Regions from separate parts of the Streptomyces sp. NPDC041200 genome, predicted to be linked through region 2. Evidence: riboswitches for the same ligand, from Rfam matches in the RefSeq annotation. Region 2 holds a riboswitch; the other holds the start of a gene.
The links. Region 2 has a riboswitch for glycine ahead of gcvP (aminomethyl-transferring glycine dehydrogenase). Riboswitches for the same ligand answer to the same signal wherever they lie in the genome.

Region 1 (3,398 bases), on a different contig from region 2:
TCTCGGCGTCCACGTGGTAGGGCACCACGTTGTAGAGCTTGCCCGAGAAGTTGATCTTCATGCCGTGGGTGAGGTGGCCGCCGTGCGCCAGGTTCAGCCCAAGGATGGTGTCGCCGGGCTGGAGCAGCGCGAACATCGCGGCCGCGTTCGCCTGGGCACCGGAGTGCGGCTGGACGTTGGCGGCCTCGGCGCCGAAAAGCTCCTTGACGCGGTCGATGGCGATCTGCTCGACCACGTCGACGTGCTCACAGCCGCCGTAGTAGCGGCGGCCGGGGTAGCCCTCGGCGTACTTGTTGGTCAGGACCGAGCCCTGGGCCTCCATGACGGCGGCCGGAGCGAAGTTCTCCGAGGCGATCATTTCGAGGGTGGACTGCTGGCGGTGGAGTTCGGCGTCGACAGCAGCGGCGACGTCCGGGTCGAGCTCGTGCAGGGAGCTGTTGAGAAGCGACATCTGGGTCCCGATCGAAGAAGAGGGTCAGTTTCCGGAGAAGGCGGCGTATTCCTCGGCGGAGAGCAGGCCGTCCGGCTCGTCCGTCACCTTCACCTTGAACAGCCAGCCGCCCTCGAAGGGGGCGGAATTCACCAGCGCCGGGTCGTTCACCACGTCTTCGTTGATCTCGGTGACCTCACCGGAGACCGGCGCGTACAGGTCGCTGACCGACTTCGTGGATTCCAGCTCACCGCAGGTTTCACCGGCGGCGACGGTGGAGCCGACATCCGGGAGCTGGACGTACACGACATCGCCGAGCGCGTTGGCCGCGTGTTCGGTGATGCCGATCGTCGACACGCCGTCCTGGTCGGCGGCCGACAGCCACTCGTGCTCCTTGCTGTAGCGCAGCTGCTGGGGGTTGCTCATGGTCCGATTCTCCTGGATAGGGGGGAGTGCTTGGGAAACGGGTCTTAAGCGGTGGGACGGATCACTGGAGAGAGGCGGCGCGCGGGAGGTTTCAGCGCTCGCGGCGATAGAAGGGGAGCGCGACGACCTCGTACGGCTCCCGGGTACCGCGGATGTCCACCGTCACGCCCTTCGCGCCGGGCGCGGCGTACTCCGCGTCGACGTACGCCATGGCGATCGGCTTCCCCAGCGTCGGGGACGGGGCGCCCGAGGTGACCCGGCCGATCTCCGAGCCGTCGGGGCCCAGCACGGCGTATCCGGCGCGCGGTACCCGGCGGCCGTCGGCGACCAGGCCGGTCAGCGTGCGCGGCGGCCGGGCCTCGGCCTCGCGCGCCGCGGCCTCCAGAGGCGCGCGTCCGACGAAGTCACCGGGCTTCTGGAACTTCACGACCCGGCCGAGCCCCGCGTCGAACGGGGTCGTGTCGGTGGTCAGCTCGTTCCCGTACAGCGGCATCCCGGCCTCAAGGCGCAGCGTGTCCCGGCAGGACAGCCCGCACGCCACCAGGCCCACCGGGGCGCCCGCCTCGGTCAGCGCCTGCCAGACCCGCTCGGCGTCGTCCGGCGAGACGAACAGCTCGAAGCCGTCCTCACCGGTGTAGCCGGTGCGGGCGATCAGGGCGGACACGCCCGCGACGGTGCCCGGCAGCCCCGCGTAGTACTTCAGCCCGTCCAGGTCGGCGTCGGTCAGGCCGCCCAGGATGCCGGGGGACTGCGGCCCCTGGACGGCGATCAGCGCGTACGCGTCGCGGTCGTCCCGTACGGCGGCGTCGAAGCCGGTGGCGCGCTCGGTCAGCGCGTCCAGCACCACCTGGGCGTTGGAGGCGTTGGCCACGACCAGGAACTCCTGCTCGGCGAGCCGGTAGACGATCAGGTCGTCGAGGATGCCGCCCTCGCTGTCGCAGATCATGGTGTAGCGGGCGCGGCCCACGGCGAGCGCCGAGAGCTGGCCGACCAGGGCGTAATCGAGGGCGTCCGCGGCCTGCGGCCCGGTGAGAGCGATCTCACCCATGTGGGAGAGGTCGAAGAGACCGGCGCGGGTGCGCACCGCGGTGTGCTCGTCGCGCTCGCTCCCGTACCGCAGGGGCATGTCCCAGCCCGCGAAGTCGGTCATGGTGGCGCCGAGCGCACGGTGGACCGCGTCCAGCGCGGTGTGGCGGGGCGTGGGCGGGGCGTCGGTCATGGTTCAGCTCCCAGGGGCATGATCACGGCGATGACGGGACGGGTGGGCCGGATGGGACGACAAGGACGGCACACGCGTCCTCCCCATCTGTCATCGGAACCTGAGAGGTTCGCCGTGACCTTCCCGCGCGGCGGGGCTGGTCCGGCTTGCACCTTGGGTGGGGCCACCTGACGTGGCCCGCTTTTCAGATCTGCCTCATCCGTGCGGTATCGGGGCCTGAGAGATTCAAGGGAGGACTTGCTCCTTCGGCGCCTCGGACGACCCGGCGGATTCGCCGGTGCCCGAGAACTCTCCCGCGCGGATTCAAGCGGCCGGTATGCAGTTGGCGCGGACATCATCGCACGTCCGCTCCGGAAGGGAACCCCCGATCTGTGAGCGGGGTCGCTCCGGGGCCTCCTTGATGGGCATTACCTTTTCTTGACACTCTCGGGGTACGGAGCCGCTTGACCGACCTTGGAGGACGATCACGGTGCACGGGCAGGGAACATACGCGACAACCCGAGGAACCCTGCCCGCGCGGCAGGAGCAGACGCGATCAGACGGCGGCACGGTCAGACCGGACCGCCGCGCCCCCGTGCACGACCTGCGCGGCGGAGTGGGGACGGAGCTGCGCTACCCGGCGCGCGACCTGATCATCGCCTCCGGACTGCCCGGCAGCGGCAAGTCGACCCTGATCAACCGGGTGGTCCCCGGGCTCGACCCGCGCGGCACGGCCGTGGCCCGGGTGGACTCGCAGCGCACCCGGGAGGCCTGGGAAAGACGCATGCCCGGCTGGCTCCCGTACGCCGTCTACCGGCCGCTGGTCCGCTGCGCCCACTACGCGGGGCTGCGCCGGGCGCTCGGCTCGGGCGCGAGCGTCGTCGTCCACGACTGCGGCTCACAGCCCTGGGTGCGCCGCTGGCTGGCCCGGGACGCCCGGCGCACCGGCCGTGGCCTGCATCTGGTGCTGCTGGACGTGGACCCCGCGGTCGCCCTGGAGGGCCAGGCCGCCCGCGGCCGGGGGGTCTCCGGCTTCGCCTTCGGGCGGCACCTGCGGGCGATGGGGCGGCTGGTGGCGCGGGTGGAGGGCGGACAGCCGCCCGAGGGCTGCGCTTCCGCCGTGCTGCTCGACCGGGCAACCGCGAGCAGGCTGCGAGCCATCTCCTTCGAGTGACGCGGGTGGCCGTGTGAGGAAGTGCTGTGGAGATGCCCGGGCGGCCCATGGCCTTCCGCCGCGCAGCCGTTATGGTGCTGGTGCAGGTCGGACGAGATGGCGGTTGGGACGAAGATGAGTATTCCGGAGCACCAGGGCATAACCCCCGCTCACGGAGGATTTCCCGACGG
Region 2 (3,398 bases):
GCGATCCGGCGTTCGGCTGGAGGGAGACCTTGTCATAGCCGGTGACCTCGGCCAGCCGCTCTTCCAGCTCGCGGATCAGCGTCAGATAGCCGTGGGCCTGATCGACCGGCGCGAAGGGGTGCAGCGCGCCGAACTCCGGCCAGGTGACCGACTCCATCTCGGTGGTCGCGTTGAGCTTCATGGTGCAGGAGCCGAGCGGAATCATGCCCCGGTCCAGGGCGTAGTCCCGGTCGGCCAGCCGCCGCAGGTAGCGCAGCATCGCGGTCTCGGAGCGGTACTGGTGGAAGACCGGGTGGGTCAGGTACGTGTCCGCGCGCAGCAGCTCCGCGGGGAGCGCGTCGGCCGCCGCCGCGTCCAGCTCGTCGATGTCGCTCCCGTCCCCGCCGTCGACACCGAAGGCGGACCACACGGCGGCCAGCTGGGCGCGGCCGGTGGTCTCGTCGCAGGCGATGCCCACGTGGTCCGCGTCGGTCAGCCGGAGATTGACCCCCGCCTCCCGGGCGGCGGCGACGACCTCGGCGGCCTTGCCGGGGACGCGCGCGGTGAGGGTGTCGAAGAAGGCGCCGTGCGCCACCTCGACGCCGCCCGCCCGCAGCCCCTCGGCGAGGACCGTGGCGTAGCGGTGGGTGCGGCGGGCGATGCCCGCGAGCCCGTCCGGGCCGTGGTAGACCGCGTACATTCCGGCCATCACGGCGAGCAGGACCTGCGCGGTGCAGATGTTGCTGGTGGCCTTCTCGCGGCGGATGTGCTGCTCGCGGGTCTGCAGCGCGAGGCGGTACGCCTTGTCGCCGTCGGCATCCACCGACACCCCGACCAGTCGGCCGGGCAGGCTGCGGGCGTGGGCGGCGCGCACGGCCATGAACCCGGCGTGCGGGCCGCCGAAGCCCATGGGCACGCCGAACCGCTGGGTGCTGCCGACCGCGATGTCCGCGCCCAGCTCACCGGGCGAGGTGAGCAGGGTGAGCGCGAGCAGGTCGGCGGCGACGGTGACGATCGCGCCCAGCTCATGGGCCCGCTCGATGACCGGACGCGGGTCGCGGACCGCGCCGGAGGCGCCCGGGTACTGGAGCAGCACGCCGAAGACACCGCGCTCGGCGATCTCGTCCGGGATGCCGTCGGTCAGATCGGCGACCACGACCTCGACGCCGGTCGGCTCGGCGCGGGTCTCGATGACCGCGATGGTCTGCGGCAGACAGTCGGCGTCGACCAGGAAGACGCCCTCCTTGACCTTGCCGACACGCCGCGACAGCGCCATGGCCTCCGCGGCGGCCGTGGCCTCGTCCAGCAGCGAGGAACCGGCGGTGTCCAGACCGGTCAGATCGGCGACGACGGTCTGGAAGTTGAGCAGCGCCTCCAGACGGCCCTGGGAGATCTCCGGCTGGTACGGGGTGTAGGCCGTGTACCAGGCGGGGTTCTCCATGACGTTGCGCAGGATCACCGGCGGGGTGAAGGTGCCGTAGTAGCCGAGGCCGATCATGGACGGCAGCACCTGGTTGCGGTCCGCGAGCGCACGCAGCTCGGCGAGGACCTCCGCCTCGCTGCGGGCGGGCGGCAGCCGCAGCGCCTCGGCGCTCTTTATGACCTCGGGTACGGCGGCGGCGGTCAGCTCGTCGAGGGAGCCGAAGCCGACCTGGGCGAGCATCTTGGCCTGCGCTCCGGCGTCGGGGCCGATATGCCGCTGCTCGAATGGAGTACCGCGCTCCAGATCGGCGAGCGAGATGCGGTGGGTGGTCATCAGCGGGGGCCTCCTGGTCAACACGACCGGCGAGGGGCACCGCGGCGCGGGTGCCCGGACGGCCTCCCCCTCTGTCATCTCAACCTGAGAGCTTCACCGGTCCGCGTGTGGCCTGACCGGCTTTCACCGTCGGTGAGGAGGGGTTCCGGAGCTGTGCTCCCCGTGGCCCACCCTGCTTTCCAGAGTGACCTCACCCGCGCGGTACGTGTGCCTGAGAGATTCCGGGGAGGATTTGCTCCTTCGGCGCCCCCGACGCCATTGTCGGAGGACTCTCCCGCACGGGGTCTGCAGCCACAGCCAGCGTACCAGCGCGTCTACGGGCGGGAGGGGTTGGTCGCCAGGTGCTCGAGTGGCCGCGTACGGGGATGTGGCTTTTGGTAGGTATCACTGGATCACCGCCACCTGATCGTCGCCACCTGTGGGAGAGAGCGTGCAGACGGACATCGACCCGCGGACCCTGATCGGCCGCAAGGCATTCGACCGCGAGGGCGCCAAGATCGGCACCGTGGACGAGGTCTACCTCGACGACGCGACCGGCGAACCCGAATGGGCGGCGGTACGCACCGGCCTGTTCAGCCGGGACGTCTTCGTACCGCTCGAACCGAGCGAGGTCGTCGGCGACTCGCTGCGGGTGCCGTACGACCGGGCGCTGATCAAGGACGCCCCGGACCTCGGCGTCGGCCGCCACCTCTCCCCGGAGCAGGAGCTGCAGCTCTACCACCACTACGGCCTGGACGTCACCGGCTGACCCCGCCCCTGGCTCCCCTCCCCGGCGGCTTCGGCGGCCCCGGCGGCCTCGGCGGCTTCGGGTGGCCGCACCAGCGGCAGCGGCTCGCCCGGCTCCAGCTCCGGGTCGTCCACGGCGAACGTCCGCACCCGGCCGGGGTCAGACCAGGGCAGCTCGAACCGTATGGTCACCCGCCCCACCCCGCTCCCCTGGACCCAGCCCGCCCCGTACTCGGCGTGCCGCACATCGGCGCCCGGCAGCCAGGCCCGAGGCCTCTCAGCGGCCTCAGCGGGGTCTGAGAGGCCTGGGCTCTCCGGCTCCGGCGCCTCGGAGCCTGGAGGCCTCCCCGGGGCCTCCAGGGCCTCGTGGGCGGCCTGAGCGGCCTGCGCTGCGTGAGCGGCCTGGGCGAACAGATCCTCCTGCGTGTAGTCCGCGAGCCCCGACACGCCCACCCCCAGCAGCCGCACCCCCGCCGTGGTGTCCACCCCGTCGATCAGCCGGGCCGCGGCCTCCTTGACCACGCCGGGGTCGTCGGTGGGGCCGCGCAGGGTCTCCGAACGGGTCAGCGTCGAGAAGTCGTACCGCCGGACCTTGATCACGACCGTACGCCCCGAACGGCCCGCCTCCCGCAGCCGCCGCACACAGCGGTCGGCCAGCCGCGCCACCTCCAGCTGCACCCGGGTGCGGTCCGTCAGGTCGACGTCGAACGTGTCCTCCACGGAGATGGACTTGGCGTCCCGCTCGGCGACCACCGGCCGCTCGTCCCGCCCGCTGGCCATCAGGTACAGCGATGTGCCGTGGGCCCGGCCCAGCAGCCGGACCAGCTCCGCCTCGCCCGCCTCCCGCGTCTCGGCGACGGTGTGGATACCGGCGCGGCGCAGCGCCTCCGCGGTGGCCGGGCCGACGCCCGGCAGGGTGCGCACCGGCATCGGGTCC

Region 1: linked by a shared signal. The riboswitch ahead of gcvT (glycine cleavage system aminomethyltransferase GcvT) and the one ahead of gcvP (aminomethyl-transferring glycine dehydrogenase) in region 2 are both predicted to bind glycine.

The regions. Positions count from the first base shown of each region.
Region 1 is NZ_JBVIZF010000001.1:804,998-808,395, forward strand. It holds gene glyA (serine hydroxymethyltransferase) at 1-451, opposite strand, end outside; gene gcvH (glycine cleavage system protein GcvH) at 476-856, opposite strand; gene gcvT (glycine cleavage system aminomethyltransferase GcvT) at 948-2,075, opposite strand; glycine riboswitch at 2,270-2,381, opposite strand; gene ACZ6CL_RS03805 (AAA family ATPase) at 2,545-3,228, shown strand; gene ACZ6CL_RS03810 (enhanced serine sensitivity protein SseB) at 3,343-3,398, shown strand, end outside.
Region 2 is NZ_JBVIZF010000059.1:11,609-15,006, forward strand. It holds gene gcvP (aminomethyl-transferring glycine dehydrogenase) at 1-1,735, opposite strand, end outside; glycine riboswitch at 1,797-1,924, opposite strand; glycine riboswitch at 1,925-2,022, opposite strand; gene ACZ6CL_RS40640 (PRC-barrel domain-containing protein) at 2,154-2,483, shown strand; gene ACZ6CL_RS40645 (DNA polymerase IV) at 2,459-3,398, opposite strand, start outside.